DNA from 3 places in the Alteromonas sp. ABH4_454 genome. Region 1 is predicted to be linked to each of the others. Evidence: predicted binding sites of a transcription regulator. Region 1 holds the regulator's gene; each other region holds the start of a gene.
What was found. The regulator FNR, encoded in region 1, switches genes on or off when oxygen is low (the NO sensors DNR and NnrR bind a similar motif). The targets are predictions, from matches to a motif close to TTGATCTAGATCAA.
Positions count from the first base shown of each region.

Region 2: ACYX4W_RS02650 (high-potential iron-sulfur protein) is a predicted target of FNR. The motif match lies at 5,190-5,203, and genes of this name have one in related genera.
Region 3: ccoG (cytochrome c oxidase accessory protein CcoG) is a predicted target of FNR. The motif match lies at 5,256-5,269, and genes of this name have one in related genera.

Region 1 covers NZ_CM149972.1:3,100,096-3,107,279, forward strand. Annotated here, with positions in the region: gene ACYX4W_RS13500 (heavy metal translocating P-type ATPase) at 1-423, shown strand, start outside; gene ccoS (cbb3-type cytochrome oxidase assembly protein CcoS) at 425-655, shown strand; gene ACYX4W_RS13510 (sulfite exporter TauE/SafE family protein) at 642-1,301, shown strand; gene fnr (fumarate/nitrate reduction transcriptional regulator Fnr) at 1,347-2,087, shown strand; gene uspE (universal stress protein UspE) at 2,380-3,303, shown strand; gene ttcA (tRNA 2-thiocytidine(32) synthetase TtcA) at 3,539-4,492, shown strand; gene ACYX4W_RS13530 (patatin-like phospholipase family protein) at 4,493-5,518, shown strand; gene ACYX4W_RS13535 (DUF2987 domain-containing protein) at 5,542-6,189, opposite strand; gene ACYX4W_RS13540 (glucosaminidase domain-containing protein) at 6,186-6,977, opposite strand; gene ACYX4W_RS13545 (YciC family protein) at 6,970-7,184, opposite strand, start outside.
Region 2 covers NZ_CM149972.1:603,415-610,598, reverse strand. Annotated here, with positions in the region: gene ACYX4W_RS02675 (substrate-binding periplasmic protein) at 1-211, shown strand, start outside; gene ACYX4W_RS02670 (amidase) at 380-2,005, shown strand; gene ACYX4W_RS02665 (hypothetical protein) at 2,351-3,139, shown strand; gene ACYX4W_RS02660 (hypothetical protein) at 3,151-3,912, shown strand; gene ACYX4W_RS02655 (hypothetical protein) at 3,909-4,547, shown strand; gene ACYX4W_RS02650 (high-potential iron-sulfur protein) at 4,748-5,041, opposite strand; gene ACYX4W_RS02645 (flavin reductase family protein) at 5,264-5,893, opposite strand; gene ACYX4W_RS02640 (zinc ribbon domain-containing protein) at 5,886-6,077, opposite strand; gene ACYX4W_RS02635 (hypothetical protein) at 6,250-6,555, shown strand; gene ACYX4W_RS02630 (exonuclease domain-containing protein) at 6,674-7,184, shown strand, end outside.
Region 3 covers NZ_CM149972.1:1,490,202-1,497,385, forward strand. Annotated here, with positions in the region: gene ACYX4W_RS06580 (thiol:disulfide interchange protein DsbA/DsbL) at 1-36, opposite strand, end outside; gene ACYX4W_RS06585 (TonB-dependent receptor plug domain-containing protein) at 400-2,322, opposite strand; cobalamin riboswitch at 2,414-2,677, opposite strand; gene ACYX4W_RS06590 (serine/threonine protein kinase) at 2,782-3,765, opposite strand; gene ccoG (cytochrome c oxidase accessory protein CcoG) at 3,762-5,192, opposite strand; gene ACYX4W_RS06600 (hypothetical protein) at 5,674-6,039, shown strand; gene ACYX4W_RS06605 (DUF3016 domain-containing protein) at 6,158-6,703, shown strand; gene ACYX4W_RS06610 (acyl-CoA dehydrogenase family protein) at 6,799-7,184, opposite strand, start outside.

The sequences.
Region 1 (7,184 bases):
ACCAAACCTTTACCAATTTCTACCGCTAAAGGGGGCCTTACCCCAGAGCATAAATATGAAGCGGTTCAAGCTATGCAGCAATCTGGCTCAAAGGTTATGATGATGGGCGATGGTATTAATGACGCCCCTGTTCTTGCAAGTGCTGATGTAGCGATAGCGGTAGGTAATGCTACAGATGTTGCGAAAACTGCAGCCGACGTGATTTTGCTTGGCGATCAGCTGCTTTCTGTGCCAGAACTCATCCGAACTGCGCATCAAGTGAAGCAAAAAATAAGACAAAATATTGGTTGGTCGGTAGGTTACAACGTTTTGATCTTACCTTTCGCCGTATCTGGCCTACTTTCGCCGTGGATGGCGGTTGTTGGCATGTCATTAAGCAGTATCATAGTAGTGACAAACTCTACGCGACTTCTGGGCAAATAGTATGAGCATTATTTACGTTTTAATTCCAATCGCCATCATTATAGTAGCCGTCGCTATCGTAATATTCTTCTGGGCGGTTAAAACTAATCAGTTTGAAGATTTAGACCGTCAAGGTTACAGCATACTGTTTGACGATGATCTTCCGCCCGAAGAAAAAAAGCTCGCTGAACAACGCAAGCAACTTCAGAATACTAAAGTAGAGAAAAACCAAGGGCAGCATGGAGGGGATTAATTACTTCTCAGCTTTTCTTATCGGCTTAGCGGGCGGTGTTCACTGCGTGGGCATGTGCGGCGGTATAGTGGCAGCGCTAAGAATGGTGTCACCAAAAGGTGCTTCAGCAGTACCTTACGCCCTAGCCTATAACATGGGGCGCATAGCTAGCTACACCATTGCTGGCGCACTGACCGGCGCACTTGGCAAAATTGCAGCAGACTATATTCCTCTGGCCAATTATGCCCTGTCTTTACTCAGCGGTATTATGTTGCTGTTGTTGGCCTGTTATTTAGGCAAATGGTGGACAGGGTTAACGGTGTTAGAAAACGCAGGCAAAGGTTTATTTTCTAAACTGCAGCCGTTATCTAAGCGTTTTTTACCTTTCAAAACCCCTTTTAGTGCTATTCCTTATGGGTTTATTTGGGGCTGGTTGCCTTGTGGATTAGTGTATTCAACACTTACTTGGTCTTTAGCGGCGGGGAATGCATTGCAGGGCGCTGCCATCATGTTTTTCTTCGGTTTAGGTACTTTGCCAACGCTACTCGCAGCAAGTGCAGGCAGTCAGTATATTGTTAGCAGTTTTCAAAACAATAACGTTAGACAAATAATTGCCGTAATAATGGCCATTTATGCGGCTTATCTTATTCATGGCGCAATCGTTTAAAAATGGGTGTATCATTATTGGGTAATCTTCAAAAGAGCATGTATTATGAGCAAAGGAAGCCAATTTTCTATTCACTGTCAAAACTGTAGCTTCAGTCACTTGTGTTTACCGGTGGCGCTGAACAAAACAGAAATCGAGTCTCTTGACGATATAATTGAGCGCAAAAAGCCGCTTCACAAAGGTGATACGCTCATTCAAACTGGCGATAAATTTCGTTCGCTTTTCGCCGTTAGAACTGGCTCTTTCAAATCATTTGTAACCAACCAAGAAGGTGAAGAGCAAATCACCGGCTTCCACTTCCCTGGTGATATTATTGGTTTCGATGCCCTGCGGGAGAATAAACATCAAAGCTACACTTCTGCGCTAGAAACCGCCATGGTGTGTGAGTTGCCTTATGACACACTAGATGAGATGTCTGTGCAATTTCCCAAGCTTCGCCATCAGATCATGAGCTTTATGAGCGCAGAAATCAAACAAGATCACGACATGATCATGCTTTTAAACAAGCGTACTGCTGAGGAGCGTTTGCTATATTTTATATCGCACCTATCTCAGCGCTTTGAAGAGCGTGGCTTCTCGCACAGAGAATTTCATCTAACTATGACCCGAAACGAAATCGGCAACTACTTAGGCTTAACGATAGAAACCATTAGTCGTCTATTAAGCCGTTTTCAGAAAGAAAACATTATCAAAGTAGACGGTAAATTGATCTCTATTTTGGATTTTGATCGGTTAAATTCCAAGTTAGAAGCGTTAAATGGCCCTAGTGTAGTCTGTAACGGTTAATTTATTCTTCTGTTATCTTGAGCGCGCTACATGCGCGCTTTTTAGTTTTAACCTTTAAAATTTCACTGTATTCCCTCACTGTTTAACACGACATCCATCCGTCGTGCGTGAAAACTCCCGTAATATTCAATGTTACCTGTTTTATATATCAACAGATTATTTACACCTTGATCCAAAACAACTCACGTTTTTCCAAATGTCGTTTATAGTTAATGTAAATGGTTTATATAAACTGTTTTGAAACAATATCGATGTCGACAGCCATACAAAGCTTTGTAGTTGAGGAGACGTTATGATTGAGTGTAAACGAATTCTTGCCGTGGTGGACGCGGAACGCGACAACCAGCCTGCCCTAAGCCGTGCCTATGAACTTGCGTCAAAAACCGGCGCCACGGTTACCGCTATGATGGTGGTATATGATTTGTCTTACGATATGACAACCATGCTTAGCCCCGACGAACGTGAATCAATGCGCGATGCCGTTACAAAAGAGCACGCCAAATGGTTATCTGCCCAGCTAAAAGAACAAGGCTTTTCAGAGACCGATATTGTGGTTGAGTGGAACAACCGTGCTTATGAGTCGATTATTTATTACGCCCTTAATAACCAAATCGACTTGGTGGTAAAAGCCACTAAAAAACATGACGACCTTGCCTCAGTAATCTTTACCCCTACAGACTGGCATCTAATGCGCAAGTGCCCACGCCCTGTACTGCTCGTTAAAGAACACGACTGGCCAGAAGGCGGTGAAATTATAGCTGCAGTAAACGTAGGCAGTGAAGATGATGAGCATGCTGCACTAAACGACAAGCTTACGATAATCGCTAACGATTATGCCTCTTTGCTAAAAGGTAACGTTAATTTAGTGAATAGCTACCCTACAACTCCACTTAACATTGCCATTGAAGTGCCAGAGTTTGACCCTGATACGTATCACGATGCGGTAAAAAATCATCATATGAAAGAAATGCGTAGTCACGCGCTGAAATATGGTATTCCAGAAAATAAATGTGTGGTGAAAGAAGGCTTGCCTGAAAAAGTTATCCCGCAAGTGGCTAAAACACTCGATGCCGAGTTAGTTGTAATAGGCACCGTGGGACGGGTTGGTATTTCGGCGGCGCTTATTGGCAATACTGCCGAGCACGTTATTGATGAACTAAATTGTGACGTACTTGCGATTAAGCCAGATGGGTTTGAATCACCGATAACCGTGTAGTTAACGACTTAATTTCGTTTAAATACCAAGTCACTTGGTGGCGACAAATGGCGAATCGGCGATGGGCGTTTTTCATGAAAAAAAACTGCGCATTTAGCAGTTAATGCTGAAAGTTGATCATACACGCTTAAATCAATACTTAACGCTTCTCGATAAATTTAACAACACAGCCATAGTCTCGAAAAGGCGCTTTAATGTATAATGGCGCCTTTATCACAAACCAAGCTAGTTAATTATGAGTTTAGGCACAAGCAGTGCTGATGCGCCGACGTTAAACGCCGCGCAAAGTAAGCAAAAGTACAACTTCAACAAACTTCAGAAACGACTTCGTCGCAACGTGGGTAAGGCCATTGGCGATTTCGGTATGATTGAAAACAACGACAAGGTTATGGTGTGTTTATCGGGAGGTAAAGACAGCTATACCATGCTTGATATTTTATTGTTTTTAAAGAAGATTGCGCCTATTCATTTTGATATTATTGCGGTAAATCTTGACCAGAAGCAACCTGGTTTTCCTGAACATATCTTGCCCGAGTATTTAGACAGCATAGGCGTCGATTACAAGATTGTAGAAGAAGACACCTACTCTATTGTTAAAGACAAGATTCCTGAAGGGAAAACGACTTGTTCGCTTTGCTCTCGTTTGCGCCGTGGTATTTTATACCGCACAGCGAAAGAACTAGGCGCGACGAAAATTGCATTAGGTCACCACCGTGACGACATGCTAGAAACGTTTTTCCTGAATATGTTTCACGGTGGCAAGCTGAAATCTATGCCACCAAAACTGGTTAGCGATAACGGCGAGCATATTGTCATTCGTCCACTGGCCTACTGCAGCGAAAAAGACATTGAAAAATATTCTCAAGCCGCTGAGTTCCCAATTATTCCTTGTAACCTGTGTGGTTCACAAGAAAATCTTCAGCGCCAGAACATAAAAGCAATGCTTCAAGACTGGAACCGCCGTTTCCCAGGTCGTATTGAATCAATGTTCCGTGCGCTTCAAAACGTGGCCCCTTCACATCTTGTAGATAGTAATCTTTATGATTTTAAATCTATCGTCACTCAAGATGGCCCCGTTGCAGATGGTGATATAGGATTTGATGAACCTTCTTTTGCTACAGAAAATAGCGCAGATCTCAGTGATGAAGACAATGCTATCGAAGTAGTAAATATTATGGAACCAAAGTAAATGAAAATTGGACTGGCGTTAGGTGCCGGTGCCGCAAGGGGCTGGACACACATTGGTATAATTGAAGCATTGGAAAAGCTTGGCGTTAAAATCGACGTTGTTGCTGGTTGCTCTATTGGCGCCTACGTTGGTGCTGCCTACGCAAGTGGTAAGCTAGAAGGTTTAAAAGAATGGGCCTGTTCACTTAGCGACTGGCAGGTACTTGCTCTTATGGGTGTTGGATTAAGACGTGGCGGTATTGCCAGCGGACAAAAAGTTTTCGACAAACTTGCTAGCGAGTTTTGTGAATCTACCTATGAAGATATGCTTAAACCTTTTGCGGCTGTGGCAACTGACCTATATACCGGACGTGAAGTAGTATTTAATTCAGGACCTATTGGCGATACCATTCAAGCGTCATGCGCTATTCCAGCGCTCTTTGCCCCCGTTGCTCATGGCGATCGCTGGCTAGTGGATGGCGCTGTTGTGAACCCTGTACCGGTGAACTTGTGTCGCCAATTAGGGGCTGATTTTGTGATTGCGGTTAATCTTAACGCCGATTTTCGCCCGCTTCGGTTGGAAAAGTTAAGGCAAGACCACGAAGAAAACCAACGTAAAACCGAAGACTTTTTTACTAAAAGCCAAAACGTATTGCGCCAATGGTTTTCGCCAGACAGTAAAGATGACAAAACGTCAGACGAAAATGAAGAGCAGCTTCAAGTCAATGCTTCTGAAGATGTGAATACCGAAGAAAGCATAGCCTCTGATGTTATTGAAAAAGTAGAAGAAGAATTCACTGAAGTGCCTGCAAAGGTGAATAAGCGCAACCCGCCAGGAATTATGAGCGTAATGAGCAGCTCACTTGAAATACTTCAAGCTCGTGTTACTCGGTCTCGTTTAGCTGGCGACCCGCCAGATATACTAATTGAACCTCAGCTGACTGATGTAGGTATTATGGAGTTCCATAGGGCAGAAGAACTTTGCGCAAAAGGCGAAGAGACCATAGCGCGAATTGCAGAGCAAATTAGGTATCAGTTACTAACCTGATACCTAATTGTTCAGAAGGTAGATTAACTTGACGCCATAGCTGTTACACGCAGCGGCGCTTGTGGCAGCGTTAAGCCTTTCGCCTCATTTATCCACTCTTGCTCTAACTGCAGAACACCATTGTTAATTTGTACACCCTGCGGTGTAACGAAATCTAAATTTTTGTCTTCGAACTGAATCATCAAGCCCTTCACCGACGGCATCATAAAAGACAAAAAGCTTCCCATTTCATTGAAAAAGGCTTCATACTGTTCATACAAAAAAGTGAGTTCTTCTTTCTTGTAATACTGTTTAAGGTATTCTGGCTTGGTTTCAAGCTGCACCGACATATCACAAACGTTCGCGCGTTCGTTTAAGTCGATACGTACCAGTGCATTAGCCAGTTTCAGTGCTTTTTCAGTGGGTACGGTAAAACGTCCTTCATCTGTAACTTCTAGTGGCATTGTTTTCTTATCGGTAACGATAGATGCACCGTTAACCTCGCATAAACGCCCTTCACCTACTCGGACAAAACCAAACGCAAACTGAAGCGCTTGGGTATCTTCGTTATCTAGCTTTTTAACATGGCTGTAGAAACGGCTGTACTCTACATCTATCGTTTCAGCAGCTACGGATGTACTACCAAAACCGACAAACAGAGATGAAGCAAGAAATAATGCAGCGCGTATCATTCGGATAAAAACTCCTCGTTAAATAGGATCATTGTTTGAAGCTCTTCAACATAAGCGGCTCCTCGCTCGGAATAGTTCATTAGCCCTTCTGCCAATGCAACACCAGTAATAGGCAATTGGTTAGCTCGAAGTCGACTGCGGATCTCTCTTAAATCAGCGTAGGCATCGTGCCTATTGAGGTTACGCATATAGGTGTACGTCGCTCGCGACAGACTATCAAACTTTGCCACTTCGTGTGATGCGCCGGTATTTCGACGATTTGGGACAAAACCGCACCCTTTTGAAAAACACCACAGACCGAAAAAGTTGTAGCCCTTTCTTGCAAATCGGCTTGTTCCCCATGCAGATTCATTCGCAGCCTGAACTAGTACCAGCTCTTCAGGTAGAACATCAACTTTCTGCAGTAAGGCCAATAGTTTGGTCTTTAAAGGCTGTGTAGACTTTACCCGATACTCTTCTTCAAGCCACTCAAGCCTCGCCATATCGTCTTCAGAAAGCGATTCGTTGGCTAATGCTTTTCTATACAAGGTTTGTACATAATGTCTCAAGGTAAGTAAGTAAGCGTTTTGCTTCTCTACCTCGGGGCGTAGATAGTTAAAAAACGCCTCTTTCTTCTCTTTTACGTCACTATAAATAGAGAAATCAGGTACCGGCTTTTTCGCCACCACCGTTTGCGGTATATCTAAAATATCAGGTTCGTCCTTGGTAAAAATAATGGCATTAATGACGATAACCGCCAGGACGCCAAGCGTTATAAGGACTATTTTAAAGGTTTCACGTTTATGCATCGAAGCTCGACTCATTCACATCATCTACAGATGCGTCCGTGCTTACTCCTTGCTCGCCAATCAATTCCTGATAGAGCAACCCCATCATACTAAAATAAAAAGGTAACACCCAAATAAGGGAAAACCCGAACGTCAGCGGTACCGACACAAACAGTAAGAAGAACACGCCGAAGATACTGACAATTTGAGCCCAGTACGCGTTGAATA
Region 2 (7,184 bases), 2.1 Mb from region 1:
AAACAGCGCTTATGTTGAAGAGGAGACAGAATTCCATGAATTATTTCCTATCTCAATATATCGCGCGGCTATACCCAATCCAAAGCTGAGAGCAGAGTTTAATTCAGCCCTTCATCGCTTTATTGCAGGTGGTCGGTATCAATTACTGCTCAATGAATATCAGCTTGATAATCTGCTTCACAAGCTGCCAAAGGCGCCCACCAAACTGTAATTGCGTATTTTATCGTGTAGACAGTGAACCATTTTTGATTCAACGTATATCAAACGTAGCAATACGTTTATGTCCGTCACTTTTTACCTAACCGTAGATAAGGCACGATGGTAAAAAAATCATCGCATAAGAACGTTTTCATAAAAACAATGCGTTAAGGAAAGCTCTATGTTGAAACAGTGGTATGTACTGGCTGTCACTTTGCTGTGCACCGCCTGTGTGTCGCAATCGCACCGTGAAAATAGTGATAATAAAAAGTGGCTAGATGAGCCAGCATATCTGCAGGTGCAGGCTATCGTTAATGGCGATACTACATCGACAGAGTTGGTCAGTGGTTATCTAGCGCGAATTGAGCAGTTAGATAAAAAGCCCAACAGCGTTTTAGCGCTAAATCCTAATGCATTAGCAGAAGCTAAATCAATCGATAAACAAATAGCCAGTGGAGCGGCATTAGGCCCGTTAGCCGGTATTCCCGTATTGCTTAAGGACAATATTGAAAGCGCAGAAATGCCCACAACAGCAGGTTCTATGGCGCTAATTAATAACGACACCGCACGAGATGCCCCCATTGTGGCGAAGCTAAAAGCAGCGGGCGCGATCATTCTAGGTAAAACAAATTTGTCTGAGTGGGCAAATTTTCGTTCTGAATCATCGATAAGCGGTTGGAGCGCAGTGGGTGGCTTAACTCGAAACCCTCACATATTATCAAGAAGTGCATGCGGTTCGTCGTCTGGCTCCGGCGCAGCGATGTCGCTTCGATTAGCGTCACTTGCCGTAGGTACTGAAACCAATGGTTCTATAATCTGCCCAGCATCTAGTAACGGTGTAGTGGGCTTCAAGCCAACCGTTGGTTTACTTTCAAGAACGCACATTGTACCCATTTCATTCAGCCAAGATACGGCCGGACCCATGACAACCAACGTTCAAGACGCATGGCTGATGACAGCGGTAATGGCTGGCGAAGATGCAAGCGATAGTGCTACTGAAAATACAGCTTCCCATCGACCTGACATGCCTTCATCGGAAATGTTGGCAACAGATTTAAAAGGCAAACGCATTGGCGTTGTCAGGTATCGTCAAGGTGATAACCCTCATGTACTGGAAGTTTACGAAAGCGCGCTAAATCAGTTAAAAGCATCGGGTGCTACGCTGGTGGATATAAGTGATTTTTCACAGCCTGATTCCTTTTGGGCCGACTCTTACAATGTTTTACTCAGCGAATTCCATCACAGCATCAACGAATATTTGTCGGGCTCGCCAGCAGAGATCCCTGTAAGAAATCTATCTGAGCTTATTGCTTTTAACAACCAAACCGAGCGAGAGCTAGCGTTATTCAATCAAGATATTTTTGAAAAGTCGCTAGACGCTGCGCCTATTGATAGCGAAGCATATCAAAGCGCCCTTCGCCTTATTCAAGATACAGCGGGCAAAAACGGTATTGACACATTGCTAGCAAAACACGACGTGGATGTATTAGTTGCGCCTTCAAACAGCCCTTCATTTTTAATCGACGGTGTATATGGCGATCATTCGCCAGCTGGTTTCATTGGTATAGGCTATTTAGCCGCTGTTGCCGGCTATCCACATCTCACAGTACCAGCGGGTGAAGTGAAAGGTCTTCCAGTAGGTATTAGCTTTATCGGAGGTAAGTGGCAGGATGAAAATGTGCTGAAAATAGGCAAAGTTTTTGAAGCAAAACATAGCTTCTTTATTAAGCCCGGCCTTTTACCAACCCGTTTTGCCAACTCAAGTTTAAAAGGTATTGATGAAGGGGTTCAAGTAACCGCTAAGTAATAGTAATTACTTGTAACTTAAAATCTGTTAAAAGATGTTAAACGGGTAAGCCTTGATGATTAAAGTGACTCAAATTATTTGAGCATTTCAGGTAATGAGAGTCATTTTATGTTCTGGCCACAATTTCAAAAAATAAGTTAAAAAAATGTGGTTAAATTTTGAGCAATGTGTAAGGCTTATGCTTGTTGACTTGAACGGTACGTCTTTTCAGACAGCCAAATTGCGGACATTGTTCATTGCCTGAATTCGCTTGGCGAGAAGAAGTGTAGTGGAGAGGTCAACACATATAAACAATGACTGCGGTAAATGTCACTTCATTCTAGATTATCACTATGGAGGTGTATTATGTCTGGAACTTCTGAAGCAGTTACTCAGGCCACGAGACTAAGCGAAATTGGATTCCCTGAATTTACGACTAAACTCATAACCGATGTGTTTGACGCCTTAATCTCTAGCAACATCCGCCAAACCGAAGCTTATATCGAGCTTCTCCAACAAACTAGCAAATCGCTTACTTCCTTTATCAATGACACCAAAGACGATATTAGTGGTGACATGATTTTAGATTTTTTAGCACGTGCGTTACCTGCTGATGTGGACGATCAAGAGAAGGTTACCGCTGTTGAAAATAACGGAGGAAACGCCACATTAGATCAAGCACAAGCTGATGCGTTAAATAAAGCACTTGAAACCCCGGCAGAAGCGGGAGTAGCCGACAATAATCAAGTTGCTGTAGATGGTCAAAATTCGTATGACGCTATTCTAGATGCGGTAGCGAAGCGAATATCGGTGAATAAATACGACATGCTTAAAGAAATGGTCAAGCAAGGAATCTTGCGCTTGGTCATTGAGAATGGTGATATAGAAACGCGTTTAACGTTTACAACCTATGGTTCGTCTTTCAGCCGAGAAACACAAAACAAATACAACCGCAAAGCGTTTTCTGCACAAGCTCGTGCTAAAACTGGCTCTATTTTATCTCGGTGGGTCAAAGCATCGGCATCAACTAAGTATTCGAATGTGACAGTAACGACAACGAGTAAAGTTGATCAAGATAGATCAGGCTCAAGAGTAAATATTTTTGGTGGTGTGAAAATTAACTTCCGCACCGATTATTTACCGCTAGATCAGTAAGGAAACGCGCCATGTCAAACTCAGCTCTTAATGAGCTGGGTTTTGCCGAGTTTGTGGCAAAGCTCATCTCAGATACGTTTGGTGCGGTTCTCGCATCGCAAATCGAACAACAAGATAAAATATCAGAACTAAGCAGTCTATTGTCACTTTCAGACGACGAGTTTGTTGCAATATGTATGCAAGACGATGAACTTGTTTTCCAATTAGAAGAGAATCTCAAACATCGGTATCCGTTTGATAGCGATACAGAGCACGCGGTCTACAAGGGCGCACCGTATCAAGCACCGACGCAACAAAAAGAAGAGTCCCCCCCATTTTTTAAAGACCTAGGAATTTCACTAGAGGAAAAACAGGACTTTTCAGGCAAAAAATTAACCGAAGAAGGAGCAAAGAAAGTAAAAATAGCTGTCATGCTAAAGATTGCACAAAAGCAACGGCAATTACTCTCTGGTGTTTTGACAAACGGCATTCCTAAGCTGTCTGTCGATCATGGTAAGATCAATGCTAAGCTCACTTTTAGCATGAAGGACGATAGTTCTCAGGGAGAGGAGGAAGAGAGCAACTCAGCACCGAATAGCAACGCAACAATAAACAGAAACTTAACTCTGAGTAATTTGTCAGTAGCCAATCGTTTTGCCGGGGTTATCGATACGTCAAAACTGACAAAAACAAGGCTTAACATTACGCCTGCAAGTAATCGCGCACCGCAAGACGCTCAAAGTAGCGCCAACATCTACAGCGAAGTAGAAATTCACTTCAAGTCCATTTTATGAGTACTTCTACTGACGTACAGAGCTTAATTTGGTTGATACATGCTGAAATGGCAACGGTAATGAATACCATAGCCGGTCAGCAGTCTAGTTTCGGTGTAGAGAGTATCCGAGTAAGAATGGGCCAGCTAACCGATGACGAAAGTAATAGTGAAGCCGCACCTCAACTTGATCTCCAACGCTACCCGCTTGCACAAGATGGGTGGTTACTAGACGTCCATTATAATGTTCACTCTATGGACACACCTTTGGTGCCAGCGAAGTGGAAAGGCTTAAAAAGCGATATTGAGGTCATTCGCCTTCAAGGCGTTGGTCCACAACTTACCAAGCGACTGCACAAGTTGCAGATCTTTACCATCGATGAACTTAGTCGTATGAAAGCTGAATTAGTCAAGGCTCACGAACTGAGGCAGTATCAAACGATAGCTGCATTAGCCTTATCGTTGCCACCCATCGCATTAACTTCTGAAATCCTTAAAAACTCGCCGCTATGGTTAATTGACAATGAATCATGGTTAAGCACACAAGTGTCTTCAAAAAGCCATCTCCGAGCACTTTCAACTTGGCTGCGGCAGTTAGAGGTTTGTTTGGACAATAAGTGGCTATCTCGTGTTTCGCTAAATGAAATTGTTGGTTGAATACGCCCAATGTTTTTAGTTCAGCGAAAAATAGTCATCATTTCATTTTGTTGGTCACTACACACGATAGGTCACTACACACGATAGATAGGCGGACTTGGCTAGCGTACGTGCTGATACTTACACGACTGTTTATAACTTAACAAAACGCCCGACTAACAATAGACGGGCGCTAAGTGAAGTTACAATGGTTAAAGTTGTTAACCTGGCTTTTTAACCCAAGCGCTACACCAGCCATCAGCGTTAACCAGCTTATTAGGGAAAATGTTACAAGGGCGATATTGTTCGCCATCGGCACCCTGCACGTACATGCAGTTTGCACATTTTGCACCTTCAACGGTTGAAGACGGTGTGTAGTTTAATGCTTTCGCAGTTGGGTCATCTGCGCTCAATTGTTCTTGAGCTTGCGCACGTAACGCTACACCACCTAATGTAAGACCGATAACTGTAGAGCCAGACAGTTTTAAAAAGTCACGGCGGTTTACAGATTTCATAACATTCTCCTTAAGAGATAGAAACGATAATGATTCTTTTTTATTCAGTGTCTTAAACGCAAAAACCTGCCCAAAGAGGCAGGTTTTGTGTAATGTTTAAATACTATCTCTTTTTGAAAAAAGATCGAATGAAATGTCTTATTTTCACTTGATCTAGATTAAATAAACTTCAGAGTAATAATACCCGATAGTAATTATCAGACCCTTCTATCTGCTACAAGTTCATTTTTTAGCTAAGGGGACTCCGGGTTTGGCGTAGGCAAACTGTGCAACACGCGTAGTGTTATGATAGCTATCTAATCCAGAAATACAGGCAGTGTTTGCTTTTTCTATATCGGCGTATCCGTCTTCATCAATAATGCTCTCTGGCATATGAAGCTCTTGAATTTCTCCAATAACCATTTCGGTTTCGTTAAGCAGTTTTAAATGTTGCGCCACTTTTAAGCCCATCTTGATTTCGCTTTCTTTAACAAACGGTGCACTAAATGACTCGCTAAACTGCGGCGTTAAACCCACAGCTTCAAATTCGCTCTCATCTGGAGCATAGCGAGCAGACGTTTGGTGCGCTTTGTCTACCCAATCAGTCGACACGTGATTTAGCGTGTAAAAGCCGTGTTGCTTAATATTGCTAAGGGTATCTCGTACCACAGTATGTGGGCGCATTATCATGCCTATAAGTGGCGGGTTAGCACCCACATGAACGATCGAGCTTACAATGGCTAAATTGTTGGTGTTTCCGTTTGTGGTACCCACTAACGTAGCCGACTTAAAGCCAGACAAGCTATTGACTAGATTAGCTCGGTATCGCTGTGCAAGCGCATCTATCTCGCTGCGTGTAAACTGCTTAGTCATTTTCTCGTTCTGCCTCAATTTGAATGTCGTCACCATGCTGATAAGTGGTCAACTCTATAGGTTGGCAGCAGACCTGACAGTCGAGTACTTGGACTTGACCCACATCGTTGACCTCATCTATCTCAACGTCATTAGGCGCCATACAGTAAGGGCAGGAGAAGCCCATGGAACGGGTTAAACTCATATTTCATTGCCTTATTAATCATGAATAGTGTTTATTACGTAATGCTAAGACGAGTGGATTTTCTTTAGCAAAATACCCCGTTATTTATGAAAAGAACGCGCTGAGGCAATCGCAATAGCCATTATTAAATGAAAGGCTTAATAATTAGCCCGAATAAACAGCAGCAAGGTGAATGAATAGAGGTGATGGTGTGGCAAATAAAGTAGGAAACTGCCCGTGTTGTAATAGAGAAACGCGACTTACTTATCATCATCTTATCCCGAAAAAAATGCACCGACGCACCTATTTCAAAAGGCACTTTAGCAAAGCCGAACTGCAGCACGGTATTTATATTTGTAGGCAGTGCCATAGCGGCATACATCGCTTTTATGATGAGATGACATTGGCCAAGCACTATTTTAATTTACAACGCTTACTAGATGACGAGCAGCTTTCAACGTTCTTTCAGTGGGTGTCTAAACAGCGAGTGCGTGTTTAATAAATGGCTTGGTCTAATACCGGCCAGTAGACTTTAAATACATTCGATATGGATTTAATTTGATTAACTTGGCTGTATAAATATACACTACTGGTGTTTTCATAGCCAAAGATACCTCATGCGAAAAGATTTACCGCCACGTTATTACCTCACACATTTTCACGAGTTCCTTAAGTTCTTTGAAGGTGTTAACAGCATGCTTTTGAGTGATGAGGCAGCTGATTTTGTTGAGCGCTTCAACGCATTAAACGATGATAAAAAATGTATTGTGGTGCGCGCTGCAAATCGCAAATATGCGGTTATTGACAGAACCCAGTTTAACTACGGCGAAATAACCGAGCCGCAAGCACAAATAGATTGTCTCATTGATAGCGGGTGGTTTGGCGACCTTTCGAACGCGTCGCTTAATGATATCGCCGGCGTTCTAACCAAAGATGCGTTGTTGGCGCTTCTTGCTGAATACGGCAGTACGCAGGGGCTCGCGTCTCTCACTAAGCCTAAACTCGTGACGTTACTTAATGAACATATCGGTGCTAGAGGCTGGCCAGAGAGCTTTTCGCTAAACAACTATTTAGTGTGTCTATTTGATAATGCGCTTCGCTATTTACTGTTTATCTATTTCGGTAATA
Region 3 (7,184 bases), 1.6 Mb from region 1:
CATTGCCATGACAAACATTACTGCAAACTTTTTCATGGATTATGATCCTGTATTAAAAAAACGATTATCGATGTTGAGATTATCACAGGCTTGTTTGCTTAACTAGGACCTGTTTCGCAACAAAGTCTTAGTACGCGATGGGGTTAACATTACCTGCGATGGGATAAGCGATTGTCGCAGAATAAACCTCTTACCATGAATAGAATATGAATAGCATTTACTGATACGGCTAGAGTAGGGGGAGATAAAAAAATGTGCCGAAGTTTAAGCCTGCGGCAAAGAAGGGCGATGATAAGTAGAAGCAAAAGCTACAATAATAAAATATACGCCAAACTATTGAACGAAAAACGGCTACACCACTGTGTAGCCGATTGAATTGCTAGGCTTGGCCTAAATTAACTACATAGTATAGTTAACAGAAAGCAGCGCTCTTCGCTCCTGCCCCGCATAACCTACAATATCTTCATAGTCGGTATCGAATGCATTGTCGACTTTCAACGATACCTGCCACTGACTGTCGATTTGATAACCTACGTTAACGGTAGCAAGGGTATAAGCTGAAAGCGCTAACCTTTGAGACGACTCAGGGAATGGTGGGAAGAAAGTGTCGTAACGGCTTCCGGTGTAGGCCAGCTTGGTGTAAAAGCTGAACTTTTCTGTACCAAAGTCAGTGGTATAAGTTATCGAGCCTTGATGGCGAGCACGACGTAACTCTGTGCTTGTGATACCACTGTCAGTTTGCTCAGCGTCTAGGTAGCTGTAGGCGGCGGTAAGGTCCCCATAGCCACTGTCCCAGTTTAGCTCTACATCAATCCCTTCCCGAGAACTTTCACCATCGATATTATCCGCACTGAACGCACCTAAGTCAGAAACATAAACAAAGCCGTTAATTTCGTCTTCAAGATCGGTGGTATAGGTACTGATTTGACCAGAAAGCGATTGCCAGTTGGCTTTAACACCTACTTCCCACTCTTCACTGGTTTCAGGCTCTAGGTTAGGGTTTCCGATGAAGCTTGCAGGGAAATAACCAAAGCGTTCAGTAAAGGTTGGTGTTTTAACAGCTCTACCATAGCTTGTGAAAACAGCGTAGTGGTCGTTAAGTTGCCATGTCAAACCGCCGCGATAACTTACGGCATTGTCGAACTCACTATTATTGTCGAACCTTGCGCTTAATGTTGCCGTTAGCGACTCGGTAAACTGACTGTTTGTTTCTGCAAATACGCTGTAGGTGTTGTCGTGTTGTTTTTGGTTAGGATCGCCAAATACAATAGGGCCGCGCTGGTCAAAAAGGCGCTGTAGATATTCAACGCCGCCTGCAAAATCCCAATTGTCGATGGTGTAAAAACCGGTCCAGTTTAACTCAATACGTTCACCCGTGGTGCCGCCTGTATCAGTCCCCGATTCAGTATTATCGTTTTCATCTTTACGATAGTGTGCACTTAATGCCGAACGGTAGCCTGTGTTTTCAGGGGCAAATTCCCATCTTAATTTCGCACTAACTTGTGTGCCATCTGTCACGTTATCTGTATCAGCGGGAAGGCCGGTTATTACAAAGTCAGTACCGTCATAGTCATTTTTATATTGAACAGTACGTAAATTTGCTATGAAGGTATGCTCGGTGTTGGCGGCATAATTGAGGTTTATGCCAGCAGTCATATTGTCATAGCCATCGTCTTCGTTACCAACGCGAGATACGTTATCTCCGTCAGTCCGAATATAGCTCGCGTAGGCAGACACTCCCACGTCATCGCTCTGTGAGCGCGCATTCATGCTGCCCTGAAGGGTACCTTGAGTGCCAATGCCAGCTGAAAAATCTACGTGAGAAACATTGTCGGCAAACTGGCCAGATTTAGTGGTAATGCTTAGTACACCACCAATTGCGCCGCTACCCCACCTCGCACTTTGCGGGCCGCGAAGTAGCTCAATGCGCACTACGTTGGCGCTAGTAAGGTGAGCAAGGTCAACAAGACTCCCTTGGCCTACATCGTTGGCAACAACACCATCAATTAAAACAAGTAGATGGTTGGTTTCACCGCCGCGCACGCGCAGCTCTGTTAAGCCACCAGGACTGCCTGACTGAGACAAGCTAACGCCCGGTAGGCCGCGAATTAGTTCGGTAAGTTGAAGTGCGCCCGAAGCTTTAATGTCGCTTTCAGTCAGCACCGAAACTGAGCCAGGCAGTTTAGTTAGCGAAATAGGTAAACGGGTGCCGGTGACGGTTAGCGTTTCAATATCTTGGTTTGAAGTTTGCGCGAAGGCAGATGTGCTTAAGCACGAAATAACTGCAGCGCTAAGGGCTGCTTTAGTAAAATGTGTACGCATGGTTTTTATATTATCTTTGATGCGCTCCACCCGAGCACATGATGAGTGAAAGTGCACGTTGTTACTTATTCTTTTGAATAGAAGCAAAAAACGACACCATGAAGTACAGGCCGGTATCCGGGCTTACTCGCCAATACCGATAAGGTAATGGCTCTTTTGCCTTCCCATCTAGTGGCGTCTGATTGCGCTGAAGCGCGTTGACGTATAAAAGACAGTGGCGAATGAAAAGAAAACGACAATGCGTTGAGTTTACCGTTGCGGGGGCAGCATCAGCTTTTCACTGATTTCCCGTTTAACTATTGTCACAGTAGTAGTTATGGAGCGCGACAAAAGCACCTACACAGCGCGATTATATAGAACTTAAAAAGTGATAGCGAATACGGTTTCTTATAAGTTACGCTTTTTCGATTTGTATAAAAATATCGAAAAAGCGCTTTGATAAGTGATGTAAAAGTTGAATCAGTAACCTAGTTTCAACGGGGGCTCTTGGAGTGCAGATAGCTGTTCTTTAAGGGCAAGTATTTGGCCTTCCCAATATTTGTCTTCAGCAAACCAAGGGAACGCACGAGGAAACGCAGGGTCTTCCCACCGACGAGAAAGCCACGCCATGTAATGCACCATGCGCATTGCTCTAAGCGGTTCGATAAGCGCTAACTGAGCCGTATCGAATTCGTGAAATTCTTCGTAGGCCTCTACTAGGGTATCTAGCTGCAAAAGCTGCTGTTGGCGGTCGCCACTTAACATCATCCATAAGTCTTGAATAGCGGGTCCCATACGGCAGTCATCTAAGTCAACGAAGGTTGGACCGTCGCGCCATAGTATATTGCCTGGATGGCAGTCACCGTGTAAACGAATATTCGATGTTGGCTTATACGCTTGTTGGGTGGCCTCAATAACTGGATTGAGTATGGCAAAAAAGGCCGTCTTCAAATGCTCGGGTAGCAGTGTGCTTTGCAACAGAACCTGTTTGGGCTCATCAAGGTAACTTTCAATGTCAATTGAGGGGCGATCTGCAAACTCTTTAGCTGACGCAACGCGATGGATACGACCAATAAAACGCCCCATCCATTCGAGCTGATCAAGGTTGTCGTTTTCAAATTGTCTACCGCCTACCGAAGGGAATAGCGTAAATCGATAGTCAGTCTCTGCCACCGTATGATGATGGAGTGTTTTACCGTTTAAAGCTAAAGGTGCAGCCAATGGGATTTCGTTATCCATTAGCTCTGCAGCAAACGCGTGTTCTTCAAGAATTTGCGCATCTGTCCATCGACCTGGGCGATAGAATTTTGCCACATAGCGCTGACCGTCTTCAGCCAAAAATTGATAAACGCGGTTTTCATAGCTGTTGAGCGCTAGCAGGCCGCTTTGAAGAAAAATGCCCTGACTTTCCAGGGCATCTAATATGGTGTCTGGGCTAAGCCCAGAAAAAGAAAAATCTGTCATCGATAAAGGAACTTCGTTGGTTCATCAACCGTAACCGTTTCCCCATCAATAGTGGTGGTTACACTGATAAAAATATCGGTAACCGTATCTTCCAGATTATAAGCGTCCGTTGCAACAGAAATCGGCGTACTGTAAACCGCACCACCTTTAACTGTTACTTCTTGCTCGCCTATGTATTCGTAGTCAGGAAGACCTTTTACAGCAATAGTATACGTTTGCTCTTGCTGGGTTTTGTTGAGCACTTTTATGGTATATACGTTTTCAATAAGCCCTTCATTGGTCTCGCGGTACAGTGAGTTTCTGTCGCGGATGATGTCGACTTCAGTTGGGCTGCGTGTCCAAATATTGGCGAATAACAAACCCGTCATCACCAGAAGAACGACAAAGTAACCAATTAGCTTAGGACGAAAAACGTGAGTCTTGCCGCCCGCAAGTTCTTCCTCTGAGGTAAAGCTTATCAAGCCTTTGGGGTAGCCCATTTTATCCATTACGCCATTACAGGCATCAACACAGGCACCGCAGTTGATGCATTCGTATTGAAGGCCGTTGCGAATATCAATACCGGTAGGGCAGACTTGAACACATAAATTACAGTCAATGCAGTCACCTAAGCCTTTTTCCTGCACCTGTTCGTGACTGAGCTTTCGAGGGCGTGGGCCGCGCTGTTCGCCTCGTTTTGCATCGTAAGATACGGTAAATGTATCTTTGTCGAACATGGCAGATTGGAATCGTGCATAAGGGCAAATGTGGGTACACATGATTTCACGCATGTAGCCTGCATTCCCGTAGGTACAAACTGCAAAGAAAATAACAGAAAACCCTGCCCAGAAACTGGTATCGAATGTGACGAAATCAACAAACAGAGCATCAATTGGCGTGAAGTAGCCGACAAAGGTTAGCGCAGTTAATAGGGCTACCAATACCCAAGCGGTATGCTTCGCCGTTTTACGCAAAAATTTATCTGCATCCATTTTACGCGCATCTAGCGCTATACGCTTGTTACGCGGGCCTTCGAACTTCTCTTCAAACCATGTGTATATGTATACCCATGTCGTCTGCGGGCACATAAAGCCACACCACACTCTACCTGCGAAGGTGGTGACGAAAAATAATGCAAAAGCAGAAACAATGAATATATAGGCCAGTAAGGTAAGGTCTTGAGGCCACAAAGTAAGAGAAAAAATAGTAAAACGCTGTTCGCCAATATCAAGCAGTACGGCCTGATGGCCGTTGTACTGAATCCATGGAATGATGGCAAAAAGGGCTAAAAAGAAAAGACCGAAGAAACGTCTAAACGTTTCCAAGGGGCCCTGCACGGCGCGCACATAAATACGGCTACGGGAGTCGTGACGTTTACCCTCTGTGGCTCCTTTGGGTTTATGTACTTTTACCGGTGTTACGTTTTTGACCGGTATTTGTTCATTCATAGCTTAACCTTATGTGACGTAACAAACTGCTTGTGCAGTATAACCGCGTTCAACACGTCATATTTAATATAGATCAATAATGCGGCGTATGGTCTATCTTTTTAAACTTTCAGTCAATACTGAAAGTTCAGAAAATAATGCTGGTGGCTTGTTATTTTTCTTTTGCATTATGTCATTTTGTAAATTTCTACATACAGCGACATGGCTAATAAGCGTAAAATTGAATAAATGGTTAGCCCTAAAAAGTGTCGGTCGAAAAAGTATACAAGTTATACCTTAGTATAAACTATCGTGTTTACAGTAAGTTAGATAACACACTACCATGCAGCGCAATTATGTGGCCAATAAGTGTCCAAATCATGTACAGTGAACCTTGTTGTAATACAAATTAGCAAAGCATTTATTAAGTATATTGTTGGTGAAAAGCGCACAAAGTAGGCGCTATTTGTTGTAAACCCCTATCAAAGTTAGCTGAGAAGTTATGTTACGGTTCTTTATTATCGCTGCGGAAATTATTGTTTTGGTAATAGTGCTGCGCTCTCCTTTTGTCCAGTATTTATTTGAAGATATTCAAAACTCTGTCTCTGACTGGCTGGTGTCCATTGCCACCCTTCCAGAGCGAAAAGAGTTACGTAGTTTGCAAGATAAAATAAATATTGAACTAAGCCCTTTGAAACCTTACCAGCAAAGCTACGTTAAACTAATTACCGCCGATGCTGCAAGCGTAAAACGCTTTCACCACACCTATTGTGAAAACGATGATATAAACCCTAATTTTACGGGAACTAAACGCGCAAAACTGTGCCTAATCATTAAGCAGTCGCCGGTTATGCAAGTTTCAAAGTGACATTAGCTTTTTGAGTAAGAAAAAGTTAAATCTAAAACTTTTCTAATGTTTTTTTGATTAATAACTTTCTCAACGCTTGCTAACTTAAGGTTAAACGACTGAATTTAGGAGCATGAAAGTGAATAAATTACGTACTTTTTCTTGTTTAAGTTGCGCCGCAACCGTAGGGGCTCTAGTTGTTTTTGCGCCAACCCAAGCCGCTGAGGTAGAGATAACATGGGAAGAGCCAGAATCTTACAGCGATGTCAGGCCAGCCAATGAATCTCGTAAACGCTTTCGTGAGCGAACTTTAAAAGACTTAGAAGAACACATTACAGAATTAGCTAGCGACCTGCCCGAATCACAGGTACTGTCGATGACGGTGACAAACGTTGATTTGGCTGGTCAAGTTTGGCCGAGCCAGTTTGTAGGTTTTGGCAGCGGGGCTGGCAGCGATGTGCGAATAATTAAACGCATAGATATTCCAAGAATGACGTTCAGCTACTCGCTATCTAATTCTGATGGTCAGGTCATTTTAAGTGGTGAGGATGTGAAGCTTAAAGACATGGACTTTATGGAGTCGAATATCCGTCACAACCGCACCGAGTCGTTATCGTACGAGAAAGCCATGCTAAACGACTGGTTTGCTGATACGTTCTCCACGCAAGTCGCGGCAAACGATTAATACACCTTTTTAAAAAGGTAATAAAAAAGGTCACGTGTAGTGACCTTTTTTGTGTTTTTAGTCCAGGTTTGTTGGGCTAAGAAAGCGTGTATAGCTTACAGGTAATCAAATTCATTGCCCGAAATAGCGAGTGTGCTTTCAGGGCCTGCTTTGTAAGCGGCTTTATGTGCGTCACGGCGTACTAAAATACGTTCCATATAGAAGTCACGTGTTTTCATCTTTGAGGCGGCAAGTACCATATTGCCCGATGCCTGAGCTTTATCAGCCATGCTGTACCAAAGTACACCAATCAATGAATAGGCGCTGTATGCTAAGTAATCACAGGCAGCTGCCGCCGCGGTAGTTGCATCCATACCTAAACAATCGGCTGAAGATGCACGCCAATCATCAAGAATACCTTGAGCGAGACCTTTCGCTTCACTGTCTTGAATGTCGCTAACTAATGCACTAAACGCTTTATAAGTAGCTTCCATCATTTGTC